3 regions of the Teichococcus cervicalis genome follow, and region 3 is predicted to be linked to each of the others. Evidence: riboswitches for the same ligand, from Rfam matches in the RefSeq annotation. Region 3 holds a riboswitch; each other region holds the start of a gene.

What was found. Region 3 has a riboswitch for cobalamin ahead of QE401_RS13180 (TonB-dependent receptor). Riboswitches for the same ligand answer to the same signal wherever they lie in the genome.
Region 1: another riboswitch for cobalamin. It lies ahead of QE401_RS16370 (DUF1636 family protein); the one in region 3 lies ahead of QE401_RS13180 (TonB-dependent receptor).
Region 2: another riboswitch for cobalamin. It lies ahead of QE401_RS01785 (ABC transporter substrate-binding protein); the one in region 3 lies ahead of QE401_RS13180 (TonB-dependent receptor).

The regions. Positions count from the first base shown of each region.
Region 1 is NZ_JAUTAJ010000004.1:2,677,446-2,682,436, forward strand. Features, by position in the region: gene QE401_RS16355 (MFS transporter) at 1-655, shown strand, start outside; gene QE401_RS16360 (methyl-accepting chemotaxis protein) at 880-2,133, opposite strand; gene QE401_RS16365 (PAS domain-containing protein) at 2,162-2,686, opposite strand; cobalamin riboswitch at 2,868-3,082, shown strand; gene QE401_RS16370 (DUF1636 family protein) at 3,224-3,655, shown strand; gene cobW (cobalamin biosynthesis protein CobW) at 3,652-4,683, shown strand; gene cobN (cobaltochelatase subunit CobN) at 4,815-4,991, shown strand, end outside.
Region 2 is NZ_JAUTAJ010000002.1:249,693-254,683, reverse strand. Features, by position in the region: gene QE401_RS01800 (FadR/GntR family transcriptional regulator) at 1-207, opposite strand, end outside; gene QE401_RS01795 (gamma-glutamyltransferase family protein) at 334-2,112, shown strand; gene QE401_RS01790 (hypothetical protein) at 2,230-2,598, shown strand; cobalamin riboswitch at 2,631-2,894, shown strand; gene QE401_RS01785 (ABC transporter substrate-binding protein) at 2,932-4,014, shown strand; gene QE401_RS01780 (FecCD family ABC transporter permease) at 4,011-4,991, shown strand, end outside.
Region 3 is NZ_JAUTAJ010000004.1:1,985,265-1,990,255, forward strand. Features, by position in the region: gene QE401_RS13170 (hypothetical protein) at 1-204, opposite strand, end outside; gene QE401_RS13175 (LLM class flavin-dependent oxidoreductase) at 576-1,574, opposite strand; cobalamin riboswitch at 1,733-1,962, shown strand; gene QE401_RS13180 (TonB-dependent receptor) at 2,154-4,340, shown strand; gene QE401_RS13185 (ABC transporter substrate-binding protein) at 4,340-4,991, shown strand, end outside.

The DNA.
Region 1 (4,991 bases), 690 kb from region 3:
CGCCCTGCCGCGCTTCCGCCCCACCACCACCCTGCCCTGGTCCGGGCTGATGCTGTCCATGCTGGCGCTGTGGCGGGAACTGCCGGCGCTGCGCCGCGCCACCCTGGCGCAGGGCGCGCTCTCGGTCGGCTTCAGCGCCTTCTGGTCGCTGCTGGCGGTGATGCTGCACCAGCAGCACCAGCTGGGCAGCGCGCTTGCCGGCGCCTTCGGCCTGGCGGGTGCCGCCGGCGCCCTGGCCGCGCCGCTGGCCGGGCGGCTGGCCGACCGGCGCGGGCCGGAGCTGGTGACGCGCCTCGGCGCCGCCATGGTGGCGCTGTCCTTCGCGGTGCTGCTGCTGGCCGCCCTGGCCCCGGCCACGCTGCTGCCGCCCCTGGCGCAGCTGGCCATCCTGGCGATCGGCGCGGTGGGCTTCGATTTCGGTGTGCAGGCGACGCTGGTGGCGCACCAGACCATCATCTACGGGCTGCGGCCGGAGGCGCGCAGCCGGCTGAACGCGCTGATGTTCACCGGCGTGTTCATCGGCATGGCCTCGGGCGCGGGTCTCGGCAGCCTGGCCTATGCGGCGGGCGGCTGGGCCGGGGTGATGGGGCTGGCGACGCTGGCCGGGCTCACCGCCCTGGCGCTGCGCCTCGGCGGCCGCGCCACACGGCGCTGAGGCGGCGCGGCCCGCGGGGGCCGCAAGCGGGCGGGCCGGCGCGGCCCGCCGCGGTCAGGCGGCGCTTCCGGTCCCGGGGCGCCGCCTTTTTCTGTCCTGGTGTCCGGGCGCGGGATCGTCCTGGCGCCTCGCGGCCCTTCTGCCGGGGGCCCGGGCCGCGGACATGCCCGGCACAAAGCCGGCGCCCCACCGCCCAGGCCGTCCCCCGGGCCGGCCGCCGCGCCTCAGACGGCGCGGCGCGCCTTCTCCATGAAGCCGCCGACCTCGCGGTTCAGCCGCTCCGCCTCGCCCGACAGGCCGGCCGCCGCCTCGCGCATCGCGGTGGCGGCGCTGTCGGTGGCGCCCGCCGCCTCGCGCACCGCGTCGATGTTGCGGCCGACCTCGGCGGTGCCGGCGGCGGCCTGCTCGACGCTGCGGGCGATCTCGGCGGTGGCGGCGCTCTGCTCCTCCACCGCGGCGGCGATGGCGGTCGCCACCTCATCGGTCTCGCGCACCGTGCTGCCGATGCGGGTGATGGCCTCCACCGCCTCGGCCAGCGCGCTCTGCATGGCGCCGATCTGCTGGGTGATCTGGTCGGTGGCGCGCGCCGTCTGGCTGGCCAGCCCCTTCACCTCGCCGGCCACCACGGCGAAGCCCTTGCCGGCCTCGCCCGCCCGCGCCGCCTCGATCGTGGCGTTCAGCGCCAGCAGATTGGTCTGGCCGGCAATGCCGGAGATCAGCTGCACCACCTCTCCCACCTGCTGCGCCGCCTCGTTCAGCCCGGCGACCGTGGCGTTGGTCTGCTCCACCGCGGTGACCGCCGAGCGCGCGATCTGCGAGGCGCGGCCGACCTGGCGGGTGATCTCCGACACGGCGGAGGAAAGCTGCCGCGCCGCGACGGCGACATTCTGCGAGCTGCTCTCGGCCTGATGCGTGGCGGTGGCGGCGGCGGCGGCGCGCTGGCTGGTCTGCTCGGCGGTGGCGGACATGCCGGTGGCGGTGTCGCGCAGCCCCCCGGCGGCGCTGGCCACGTTGCGGATGACGCCGCCGACGCTGGCCTCGAACCCCTCGGCGAAGGCGGTGAATTCGCGCGCCTTGCCTTCCATGGCGTTGGCAGCGGCGTTGATGTCGTTGGCGCCGCTGCGGAAGGCGCCGGGCAGGCCGCGCAGCAGCACCTTGCGGTAGTAGCGCCCGCCGCTGGCCGCGCGCATGGCGCCGGCGGATTCGCGCACATAGGCGTCGGTGATGTCGAGCAGGTGGTTCACCCGCCGCTGCAGCAGGCCGAGCGCGCCGGGCGCCGGCACCTCCAGCACGCGGGCTTCCAGGTCGCCCTTGGCGGCGGCCTCGGCCACCGCGGCGGTGCGGCGCATCGCGCCTTCCTGCCGCAGCAGCGCCGCCAGCGCGGCGCCGCAGGCCAGCGCCGGCAGCAGGGCCAGCCCCGTCTCCACCGCCGTCGCGCCGGAGAGGGCGACATAGCCGGCATGGCCGGCGGCGAGCAAGGTGGCGAGACCGAGGGGCCAGCGCGGCTCAGAGAGAGAAGACAAAGCGCTCATAGCTGGTTCCCTGTTTCGCCAGCAGCTCCTGCAGCGCGGTGGTGCCCTGCTGCATGCCCTGCTTGCGGTCCGCCGCCGCCTGCTCGATCCGCAGCAGCTGCTGATAGACCGGCCAGACCTTGGCCACCTGCGCCGCATCCGGCTTGCGGCGGTTGGAATGGTAGCCGACCACCCGCCCCTGCGCGTCGCGCGTCGGCGTGGCATGGGCGAAGACCCAGTAATGGTCGCCATCGGCGGCCATGTTCAGCACATAGCCGAAGAATTCCTCGCCACGCTCCAGCGTGTCCCAGAACAGCTTGAAGACGCAGCGCGGCATCTCCGGATGGCGGACGATGCTGTGCGGCTGGCCCAGGATCTCGGCCGCGCTGTATTTCGCGACGCGCAGGAAGACGTCATTCGCATAGACGATGCGACCCTTCAGGTCCGTCTTGCTGACGATAAGCTCCTCCTCGCCGAGCGGGGCTTCCCGGCCCGTCGGCGTGATCTTGGTCCTGGCCATATCCCGGATTCTGCCTGCTTTCCTGCCGCTTCCGGAGCTTAGGCTAAAAAATGTTAACCATTTCCTAGGCCGGTTTCGGCGCTCCCGGCGGCCGGGCTGGCGGCTGCCGCGAGCGCCGAACATAAGAGATTTCGCATAAAGCGCCCCGCGCGCCGGGTTTGACACCCGCCCCGGCCGCCGCCTAAGCACGCTGCGATGGTCCTCCCGAAGGGGAGGTGAAAAGGGAATGCGGTGCCGGCCCTGCTCCTCGGCGAGGAAGGTCCCAATCCGCGGCTGCCCCCGCAACTGTAGGCGGAGAGCGCCCCGCCACCCCGGCCACTGGGCACGCGCCTGGGAAGGCCGGCGGGGCGCGCCGGATCCGCGAGCCAGGAGACCTGCCATCACCCATCGGATCGTGCCACCGGGCGGGGTGCCCCGGCGGGCGGCGACGGGCCCGGGCGTCACGCTTCGGGCACCCTCGACCCGGGCGGGCCCGCGCCCCTCCGGGCGGTCGGCATCCCGTGCCTGCACGCGCCCCCCGGGGCGCCGGAGAGACGCATGGAGCCGGCCGCAGACACCCCCCAGGACACCGCGCCCGGCATCGCGCCGCCCTGCCTGATCCTCTGCACCACCTGCCGCGCCGGCCGCACTTTGGCCGAGGGCGAGGTGCCGCCGGGCCAGATCCTGTTCGACAGCCTGGCCGCGGCGCTGGCCGCGCATCCGGCGCCGCCCGTGACGCTGCGCGCGGCCAAATGCCTCTCGGTCTGCGCCCAGGGCTGCGCCGGCGCCATGACCCAGGCCGGCAAGTGGAGCTACCTGCTCGGCCGGCTGGACCAGGCGCCGCCGGCCGATCTGCTGGCCTATGCCGAGACCTATGCGGCGCATCCGACGGGGGCCGTGCTGCCCTCCCGCCGCCCCGAATCGCTGCGCGGCGCCGTGCTGGGCCGCCTTCCCTCCCTCACCGACGCCCCGCAGGAGAGTGCCGCATGAGCGCGCTTGAAAAGGTTCCCGCCACCATCGTCACCGGCTTCCTCGGCGCCGGGAAGACCACCCTGCTGCGCCATGTGATGAGCCGCGCCGGGGGCCGCCGCATCGCCATCATCGTCAATGAGTTCGGCAGCCTCGGCGTCGATGGCGAGACGCTGAAGGATTGCGGCATCCCCGGCTGCGAGGCGGAGAACATCGTCGAGCTGGCCAATGGCTGCCTCTGCTGCACCGTGGCCGATGATTTCATCCCGACCATCGAGGCGCTGCTCGGCCGGCCCAACCCGCCCGAGCACATCCTGATCGAGACCTCGGGCCTCGCGCTCCCCAAGCCGCTGATCAAGGCCTTCAACTGGCCCGCCATCCGCTCCCGCGTTACGGTCGATGGCGTGGTGACGGTGGTGGACAGCCCCGCCGCCGCCGAAGGCCGCTTCGCCGACGACCCGGAGGCGGTGGCCGCCCAGCGCGCGGCCGACCCCTCCCTCGACCACGACAACCCGCTGGCCGAGGTGTTCGAGGACCAGCTGAACGCCGCCGACATCGTCGTGCTGAACAAGGCCGATTTGCTGGATGAGGCCGCGCTCGCGGCGCTGCGCGCCGATCTCGCCCCGCGCCTGCCGCGCGCGGTGAAGCTGGTGCCGGCGAAGGAGGGCGCGCTGGACCCGGCCATCCTGCTCGGCCTGAACGCCGCCGCCGAGGAGGATCTCGACGCCCGCCCCTCGCACCACGATGCGGTGGATGGCGCGCATGAACACGACGATTTCGAGAGCTTCGTGCTGGTGCTGCCGGAATACGACTCGGCGGATGATCTGATGCGCCGCCTGCCGGAGGTCGCCGCGCGGCACGACATCCTGCGCATCAAGGGCTTCGTGCGGCTGAAGGGCAAGCCGATGCGCCTGGCCGTGCAGGGCGTCGGCCGCCGCTTCCGCCAGCATTTCGACCGGGCCTGGACGGATGACCGGGACGGGCATCTGGTCGTCATCGGGCAGACCGGGATGGATGTGGAAGCGATCGCGAAGGAGATTCTCGCCTAAGGTCTTCTTTTTCTGAAGAAAAAGAAGTTTTCTTTCAGGCTGCCGCCGTCTCCCGGAGAAGCGGGACGCCAAACTGAAAAAAGTTTTTTGGTTCTTTTTTCCAAAAAAGAACCTTCTGAAAGACCTGTCTCTTGCACCTCCTCGTCCGCGAAACCCGCAGCCTGGACGATGCCGAGCAGGCCGAGGATCTCGGCCATGCCCCGGCGGACCTCGTGCTGCTGTCCTTCAGCGACGCGGATCTCGGCGCGGCGGCGATGGGCTGGTCGCGGCTCGCGGAACCACGGCCCACGCTGCGGCTGGCCAATCTC
Region 2 (4,991 bases), on a different contig from region 3:
GCGGGGGCCGAGGAAGGTGCCCTGGCCGATGCCGCGCCAGATCCGCCCTTCCAGCTCCAGCCGGGACAGCGCCTCGCGCAGCGCCCGGCGGCTGATGCCGAGGCGGGAGGAGAGCTCGCGTTCCGGCGCCAGCCGGGCGCCGTCCGGCAGCTCCAGTCCCGCAAGATGGGTGCGCAGGGCGCGCAGCGCGTCATCGCCTTTGCTCATGGGACCATGATACGAAGGTTTGGCGACAGCGGAAGCACCCTTCTGCCGCTTTGCAGCAAAAAATGCCCGGCCTAGGATAGGCGGCCAAGGACCAATCCCTTTTGGTTCCAAGACCGGGAAAGCCGCATGTTCACCACCCGCCCCGAGATCCGCGGCCGCTTCGGCGCCGTCGCCAGCACCCATTGGATCGCCAGCGCCGTCGGCATGGGGGTGCTGGAACGCGGCGGCAACGCCTTCGACGCCGCGGTGGCCACCGGCTTCGCGCTGCAGATCGTCGAGCCGCATCTGAACGGACCGGGCGGCGAGGTGCCGATCATCCTGCAGCGGCCCGGCCAGGCGCCGCAGGTGATCTGCGGCCAGGGCGGCTATCCGATGGCGGCCACGCCGGAGCGCTTCGCGGCGCTGGGCCTGCGCCAGGTGCCGGGCACCGGGCTGCTGCCCTCCGTCGTGCCCGGCGCCTTCGACGCCTGGATGCTGCTGCTGCGCGACCACGGCACCTGGCACCCGGCGCAGGTGCTGGAGGCCGCCATCGACTATGCCGAGAACGGCTTCCCGGTGCTGCCGCGCGTCGCCTCCTCGATCCTGGCGGCGGAGAGTTTCTTCAAGGCGGAATGGCCGAGCTCGGCCGAGGCCTGGCTGCCCGGCGGGCAGGTGCCGCGGCCGCGCAGCCTGTTGCGCAGCCCCGCCATCGCCGCCACCTATCGCCGCATCCTGGCCGAGGCGGAGGCCGCCGGGTCGGACCGCATCCGCCAGATCGAGGCGGCGCGCGACGCCTTCTACCGCGGCTTCGTGGCCGAGGCGGTGGACCGCTTCTACCGCTCGGCGGAGCTGATGGATTCGACCGGCCGCCGCAATGGCGGGCTGCTGACCGGCGACGATCTGGCGCGCTACCAGGCGCGCTACGAGCCGACCGTCAGCCGCGACTATCACGGCGTCACCGTGCACAAGACCGGCCCCTGGGGCCAGGGCCCGGTGCTGCTGCAGGCGCTCTCCATCCTGGAGGGCATCGACCTCGCGTCGATGGACCCCTCCGGCGAGCGCTTCATCCACACCGTGGTCGAGGCGATGAAGCTCGCCTATGCCGATCGCGAGGTGTTCTACGGCGACCCCGACGTGGTCGATGTGCCGCTGGCGACGCTGCTCTCGGCCGAGCATGGCGCGGCGCGGCGCAAGCTGATCGGCGAGGCCGCCTCGGCCGCGCTGCGGCCCAGCGAGCTGCCGGGGGCTGCCGAGCGCATGGCGCGGGTGCTGGCCATGGCCGGCGCCGAAACCCCGGTGGGCCTCGGCCATGGCGAGCCGACCTTCGCGCCGCTGCCGGTCGAATGGGGCGACACGGTGCATCTCGACGTGGTGGATCGCTGGGGCAACATGGTCTCGGCGACGCCCTCGGGCGGCTGGTTGCAGAGCTCGCCCGCCGTGCCGGGGCTCGGCTTCTCGATCAGCACGCGCGGCCAGATGGGCTGGCTGGAGCCGGGCCACCCCTCCACCGTGGTGGCCGGGGCGCGGCCGCGCACCACGCTGACGCCCACCCTGGTGACGCGCGATGGCGAGGGCTGGCTGGCCATGGGCACGCCGGGCGGCGACCAGCAGGACCAGTGGACGCTCGCCGTGCTGCTGCGCCATCTGCATCACGGGCTGGATCTGCAGGCGGCGATCGACCTGCCGCTCTTCACCAGCCAGCATTTCCCGCAATCCTTCTATCCGCGCAGCCTCGCGCCCAACCGGCTGCTGGTGGAGGAGCGGATCGGCACCGCCGCCATCGCCGGGCTGCTGAAGCGCGGGCACGAGCTGCGCATCGAGCCGCCCTGGTCGCTGGGCCGGGTCTGCGCCGCCGGCCGGCGCGACGGCATGATCGTCGCCGCCGCCACGCCGCGGCTGATGCAGGCCTACGCCGTCGGGCGGTGAAGCGGCCCGCCCCCGCGCGCCGCCCCACCCGCCCTGTGCAGAAACTTTGTGCTGCGGCGCGCGGGGCGCTATGCCGGGGGCCACGACCCCGCCCCACCCCCTCGGCAGGAGGACAGGATGTCCGGCTACGCCCCTTCCCACCAGGACGACCTGGACGAGGCCGAAGGCCCCTCGCCGCTCTGGCGCGCCGTGCGCCTGGCCGTCTGGGCGGTGGTCAGCTTCGCGCTGACCTTCGTCGAGCTGGTCGCCGAATGGGTGGCGCCGCTGCTGCTGCTGGGCGGCCTCGCCTGGTATGCGGTGGTGAAGGTGGTGGGCACGCTGCATCTGGAGCCCGAGATCCAGCAATTCCTGCATTACGTGCCGAGCCAGCTGCTGGTCGCCGGCACTGTCTGGACGCCGGTCGGGCTGATCACCCAGGGCATCACCCTGCTGGCCATCGTCGCCGGCTGCCGCACCCTGAACCGGCTGATCTCGCGCGAGGTCTGAGCGCGGCGCTTCCCCGCCGCGCCGCGAGGGCGTAGAACCGCGCCGTCGACGGTCCCGCGCGAGCGGGTGAAAAGGGAACGCCGTGCGCCCCGGCCGGACCGCGCGTCCGGGGGCCAGTCGGCGGCTGCCCCCGCAACTGTCAGCGGCGAGGCCATCGCCCACCGGCCGGCTCCCCCGGGATCCGGCCCGCCACTGGCGCCATCGGCGCCGGGAAGGCAGGGCGGCTGGTTCGGCCCGGGCATGCCGCCCGCGCCGGCGTCGTGAGCCAGGAGACCTGCCGTCGTCGTCCCATCATGCCGCCGGGCGGGGTGTTCCGGAGGCAGGAGACGATCCGTGCCGTTCTTGTTTGCCCGCCGGGCGCTTCCCGTCCTGCTGCTCGCCGCCGCGGCCCTGGCGCCGCTGGCCGCCCAGGCCCAGTCTCAGTCTCAGGCCCAGCCCCCGGCCGCGCCGGGCTTTCCGCTGACGCTCGAGAATTGCGGCCAGACGCTGCACTTCGCCGCGCCGCCGCGCCGCACCGTCTCGATCGGCCAGGGCACCACCGAGATCCTCTACGCCCTCGGCCTCGCCGACCGGGTGGCGGCGACGGCGCTGTGGATCGGCCCGGTGCTGCCGCAATATGCCGAGGCCAATGCGCGCATCCCGCGCCTGGCCGACAATGACCCGAGCTTCGAATCGGTGATCGGCCAGGATCCGGACCTGGTGGTGGTGCAGTTCGAATGGCATGTCGGGCCGCGCGGCCGCGTCGGCCGGCGCGAGCAGTTCACCGATCTCGGCGTGCCGACCTACATCGCCCCGGCCGATTGCCTGGGCAAGGACAATAGCGGCAGCGGCGATGGCGTGCGGCGCCAGCCCTTCGACATGGCCATGCTGCACCAGGAGATCCTCGACCTCGCCCGCATCTTCGGCGTGCCGGAGCGCGGCGAGGCGCTGGTGGCCGGGCTGCGCGCGCGGGAGGCGCGGGCCGCGGCCTCGGTCGCCGCCGTGCGGGCGCAGGGCATGCCGGTGCTGTTCTGGTTCTCCAGCCGCGAGGTGAAGGGCGACGCCTTCGTCGCCGGCACCATGGGCGCGCCGGCCTGGATGATGCGCGCCCTCGGCCTGCGCAATGTGGTGGCGAGCGAGGAGGAATGGCCGACCCTGGGCTGGGAGCGGCTGGTGGCCGCCGAGCCGGCGCTGATCGTGCTCGGCCGCATGGACCGGCGCCGCTTCCCCGCCGATGACGCCGCGCTGAAGCGGCGCTTCCTGGCGAGCGACCCGGTGACCAGCCAGATGCGCGCCGTGCGCGAGGGCAGGCTGGTCGAGATGGACGCGCAGGCGATGAACCCGACGCTGCGCACGGTGGACGCGCTGGAGGCGCTGGCCGGGGAGATCCGCCGGCTGGGCCCGCTGCCCGACGCCGCGCGCCCCGCGGCGCCATGAGCGGGACCGCCTTCCGCCTGGCGCTGGCCATGGGCGGGCTGCTGCTGCTGGGCTTCTGCATCGCGCTGGCCGTCTCCATCGGCGAGATGGCGGTGCCGCTGCCGGCGGTGCTGCGGACGCTGGCCAACCGGCTGTTCGATGCCGGCTATGAGGTGCCGCGCATCCAGCAGGGCGTGGTCTGGGACTACCGGCTGAGCCGCGCGCTGATGGCGGCCTGCCTCGGCGGCGGGCTGGCGGTGGCCGGGGCGGTGCTGCAGGCGCTGCTGCGCAACCCGCTGGCCGAGCCCTATGTGCTGGGCATCTCGGCCGGCGCCTCCACCGGCGCGGTCGCCGTGGTCATTCTCGGCCTGGGTGGCGGCGCGCTGGCGCTGTCGGGCGGCGCCTTCCTGGGCGCGCTGGCGGCGCTCGGCCTGGTGGCCGCGCTCTCCGCCGCGGCGGGCGGCGGGGCGGAGCGGGTGATCCTCTCCGGCGTCGTCGCGGCGCAGCTGTTCAGCGCCATCACCGCCTGCATCGTGGCGCTGGCCGCCAATGCCGAGGCGGCGCGCGGGGTGATGTTCTGGCTGCTCGGCAATCTCAGCGGCATACGCTGGCCGGATCTGGCGGTGGCGGTGCCGGCCGTCGGGCTCGCCATCCTCGTCTGCCTGTCGCAGGCGCGGGCGCTGGACGCCTTTACCTTCGGCGAGGATGCCGCCGCCTCGCTCGGCATCCGCACCGGGCCGGTGCGGGCGCTGCTCTTCGCGGCGACGGCGGCGATGACGGCGGTGCTGGTCAGCCTGGCCGGCACGGTGGGCTTCATCGGCCTGGTGGTGCCGCATGCGGCGCGCTTCCTGGTCGGGCCCGGCCATGCGCGGCTGCTGCCGGCCTCCCTGCTGCTGGGCGCCATCCTGACGGTGCTGGCCGACATCCTCTCCCGCACCCTGGTGCCGCAGCAGACGCTGCCGATCGGCGTGGTCACCGCGCTGTTCGGCGCCCCGGCC
Region 3 (4,991 bases):
CCCGGCGGCGTCGGGATCCTGCGCGGCCGGCAGCTTGCCCGGGTCCAGGGTGGCGGCGCTGCCCGCCTCGCCGCCCACGGTCAGGGCGATGGCGCGCTCGCCATCCAGCGGCGGCGCCTGCTCGGGGCGGGTGCCGCCGACGATGCGGCGCAGCACATCCTCGGGCAGCGGGGCATCCGGCTGGTCGTCGGTCCTGCTGGTCATCTGTCCGCCTCCCCCGCGGCCACCGAGCGCGGCCGGTCCCTTGCGAAGGGTCCGAATGTCACAGGCTTCTGGACAAATGGTTAACGCTACGGCGGGGGGCGGCGCTGCCCGGCCCGCTGCCCTGATCCGGCGCCCTGCCCGGCAGCCTGGGCGCCCTCCCCGCCTGGCGTCAAGGCGGGGTTGCAGGGCCGTGCCATGCCGCAGGGCCGCCGCACCGCCTGCCGCCCGTCTTGCGGGGCGCCATCTTCCTCCCGGAAATGCCGCGGCGCTTGCGGCCCGGTCCTGTGCCGCGCCTGCGGCAAGGCGGCGAAGGAGGACGCGTCGGACCTTCGAACCGAACAGGGGCGGCGCGCCGCGGCGATGGGCCAGGGTCACGCGGCCGGGCCGGGCAGCGCCGGCAGCACCTCCTGCGCGAACAGCGTCATGCCGGCCATCGTCTCGGCCGGGCCCAGCATCCCGTTGCCGTTGAAGACGCAGCGAAGCGCGCCGATGCCGCTGCGCGCCTCAAGCGCGAGAAGCGCGGCGTGGCATTGCTCCGGCGTGCCCGCGATGGCCTGTTCCGCCAGGAAACGGGCGCGGTCGGGCGGCGGCAGGCTGTCCGGATCGGCGCCGCGCCTTGCGGCGAAGTCGCACCGCCGCCGCTGCAGCGCTGCCAGCAGCCGCGTCACCTGCCGCTCCACATCCTCCGTGTCGCGGCCGATGCAGACATAGCGCGAGAGCGAGGAATGCCGCAGCCGGCAGGCGCCCCCTGTCGCCGCCAGGGCCTCGGCATAGGTGGCGAGCTGCCGGCCCTCCGGCGGCTCCAGGCTGAACAGCAGCGGCAGCCCCTCGCGCGCGGCGAAGCGCAGCGTCGCCGCGGAGGAGCCGGCGACATAGACCGGCGGATGCGGGCGCTGCGCGGGGGCGGGGTGGCAGGCGACGTCGTCGAACCGCCAGAGCGCGCTGCGCCAGGACAGGCGCGGCCCGGTCCAGAAGCCGCGCAGGATGGCGAAACCCTCCTCCAGCCGCGCCTGGCTCTCGGCCGGATCGATGCCGAGGGCGGCCAGGCTCTCCGGCTCCGTGCCGCGGCCGATGCCGAGATCGAGCCGCCCGCCGCTCTGCTGGTCCAGCTGCGCCACCTGCTCGGCCAGCAGCAGCGGATGGTGGAGCGGCAGCGGCAGGATCGAGGTGCCGATGCGCAGCCGCCCGGTGCGCGCGAACAGCCCCGCCGCCAGCAGCAGGATGGACGGGTAGGGCCAGGGCGCGAAATGGAACTCGTTGAACCAGACGCCGGCATAGCCCAGCCGGTCCGCCGCCTCGAAGAGGCGGCAGAATTCCTCATGCGGCCCGAGGGTCGCCTCGCGGCTCCAGCCCGCCAGGTCGATGCGCATCGCTTCTCCTTCTCCGCTGCGCGGGATCTGCGCCGCGGCGGGACAGGCGGCAAGCCGGCAGTTGACGTAACAGTATAACATCACATAGACCGGGCCCCATGGCCGGGACAAGCCCGGCCGCAGCAGCGTGCCGGGCTTGCCGGCGGCAGGAGGCGGCGGCATTGTGCGCGCGTATCGGTCCCGCGCGAGCGGGTGAGAAAGGGAACGCCGTGCGCCACGGCCATCGCTCGATGGCCCGGCAAGTCGGCGGCTGCCCCCGCAACTGTCAGCGGCGAGCCGAAACCCCAGGCCCTCGGCAGAGGGCGGCCACTGGATCGCGAGATCCGGGAAGGCGGGGCGGAGGCGGTGACCCGCGAGCCAGGAGACCTGCCGATGCGTCCGCAACGCAACGGGGCGGGATGGCCCCGAAGGAGTTCCGCCGCATGACCGCCGATCGCCTCCTCTGGCCCGCCGCGCCGCCCGTGATGGCCCGTCGCCGCACCGCCTAGCCCCGCGCCGTTCCGAGAGCGCCGCCGCCGCCCCGCCAGGCCCGACCGGCCTGGCGCCGGCCGCGCTGCGGCCCAGCCAGAGAGTTTGCCGATGTCCCGCCCCACGCCGCGCCCGCCGCGGCCCGCGCTGCTGCCTGCCCTGTTGCTGGCCGGCCTGGCCGCGCCCCTGCTCCCCGCCCCGCCCGCCCGGGCGCAACCCGCCGCCGGCGCCGATCCGGCGGCGGTCGCCCTGCCCGATCTGGTGGTCACCGCCACCGGCCGCGCCGAGCCGCGCAGCCGGCTCTCCGGCACCGTGCAGGTGATCGACGAGGCGACGATCGCCAACTCCACCGCGCGCAGCGTCACCGACCTGCTGGCCGAGAACGCTGTCGGCTTCTTCAGCGAATGGACGCCGGGGCAGACCAGCCTCAACCTGCGCGGCGGCGCCACCGACGGCCAGGGGCGCGATTTCCGCAGCCAGGTGCTGGTGCTGGTCAATGGGCGCCGCGCCGGCACCGCCAACCTCTCCAAGCTCTCGCCCGCCGATGTGGCGCGGATCGAGATCGTCCGCGGGCCGGCCAGCGTCATCTATGGCAGCCAGGCGATGGGCGGCGTGATCAACCTGATCCTGCGCGATGGCCGCAACTCGCCGGGCGGCTTCGCCGAGCTGGCCGGCGGCACCTGGGGGCTGGCGCGCGGCCATGCCCGCTACGGCGTCGATCTCGAAGGCTACAGCGCCTATCTCGGCCTCTCCGGCACGCGGCGCGACGATTACCGCGTCGGCGGCGGCGCGCGGGAGGCGAACACGGAGTACCGGCGCGGCGGCGTGACGGCGGCCTTCGGCCTGCCGGTCGGCGCGCTGGGCCGCGTCGACATCACCGCGCGCAGCGACGGCATCTATGATGCGGGCTTCCGCGGCTCGGCGGCGAACACCATCAGCGAGGATGACCGGGTCAATGAATCCCTCGACATCGCCCTGACCGGCGCGCGCGAGGATGGCCGCCTGTCCTGGAATCTGCAGGCCTATGCGGTGCGCGATGTCGACACCTTCCGCTGGGCCTCGCCGGTGATCCGCTCGGGCAACAGCCCGGCGCCGGGCACCGCGCTCGACTGGAACAAGCGGCGGCTGGAGATCATCGGCACGCGGCTGCAGCCGACGCTGCGGCTCTGGGCCGGCAATGACCTGCTGCTGGGCTTCGATGCCGAGCAATCGACGCTGCGCTCCGACCGCTTCCGGCTGGCCCTGCCCGGCGGCCCCGCGGGCCAGGTCGCGCCCTATGACAACAACGAGACCAACCACGCCTATGGCCTCTATGCCGAGGATGCGCAGCGCCTGTTCGACGACCGGCTGACGCTGCGCGCCGGGATCCGGCAGAGCTGGGGCACCACCCGCTTCGACCCGACGCCGAACCTTGCCGGCTATCGCGGGCGCGAGGCCGATTTCGACAGCACCACCTATTCGCTCGGCGCCAGCTTCCAGGCGCTGGAGCATGTGACGCTGCGCACCGGCTGGGCCACCGGCTTCCGCGCGCCGACCGCCACCGAGCTGGCGGCGGATTTCACCGCGGTGGGCGGCGGCCGCACCTTCGGCAACGCCAATCTGAAGCCGGAGAGCAATGACCAGGTGGAGATCGGCGCGACCTTCTCCGCCGGCGCCGCGCAGCTCGACCTGGCGCTGTTCCAGAACGCCATCCGCGACCGCATCACCACCCGCGCCCGCCCTGGCGTCCCCAACACCTCGGACTACGTCAACAATCCGGGCGAGATCATGCTGCGCGGGCTGGAGGCGCAGTTCAGCACCGATCTGGCGAATCTGCTGGCGCTGGCCCCGGGCTGGCGTTGGCGCGCCTTCGCCAACGGGTCGTGGAATTTCGACATGATCGACCGGGCGAAGACCGGCACCAACAGCCGCAATGCCGAGCGCGTCTATCGCTACCAGGCCAGCCTCGGCACGGTCTTCGGCGGGCGGGACTGGGATCTCGGCGCCACCGGCATCCTGCGCGGGCCGATGTATTACAACACCGAGGAGAATCTGCTGATCCCGCAGGCCGAACCGGGCCGCGAATACGTCCACCGCAAGGCGCCCTTCTGGGTGGTGAATCTGCGCGGCAATTACCGCATCCGCGACAACGTCACCCTGTTCGGCGCGGTCAACAACCTGTTCGACGTCAACCGCAGCCCGATCTTCATCGGCACCGATGCCGAGCCCTACCGGCTGGATCCGCGCTTCTCCAATGGCGGGCTCGGCACCTCCATGCCGGGGCGGGAGCTGGTCGCCGGGCTGCAGGTGACCTTCTGATGCGGCTTGCCCGCCGCGCTTTGCTGGCGCTGTCGCTGGCCGCCGCGGCGCGCCCCGCCGCGGCCGCTGGCTGGCCGCGCCGGCTGCGCGACGGGCTGGGGCGGGAGGTTCACCTCGCCGCGCCGCCGCAGCGCATCGTCGCCATCTTCGCCTCCAATGTGGAGCTGCTGGCGGCGCTCGGCCTGGTCTCCCGCATCGTCGGCATCGAGGCCTACACGCGCCACCCGCCCGAGGTGCTGGACCGGCCGCTGGTGGGCGGCCGGCTCGGCTTCTCGGCCGAGGCGATCGCGCGGCTCGGGGCCGACCTCGTGGTGATGACGCCGGCCCGGCAGGCCGCCGGCACGCTGATCGGCCCGCTGTCGCGCGCCGGCATCCCCTGCCTGGTGGTGGAGCATCGCGACATCGCCCAGCTCTTCGCCAATGTCGCGCTGCTCGGCGCGGCGACGGGGCGGGAGGATGCGGCGGCGTCCCTGCTCGGCGGGTTGCAGGGCCGGCTCGACGCGGTCACGGCGCGGCTGGCGGGCCGGCCCCGGCCGCGTGTCTATCTGGAGGTGTCCTCGACCGGGCGCGGCAGCTTCGGCACCGCCCGGCCGGAGAGCTACACGGCGGATGCCCTCCGCCAGGCCGGGGGCGCGCTGGCCTTCCCGCATC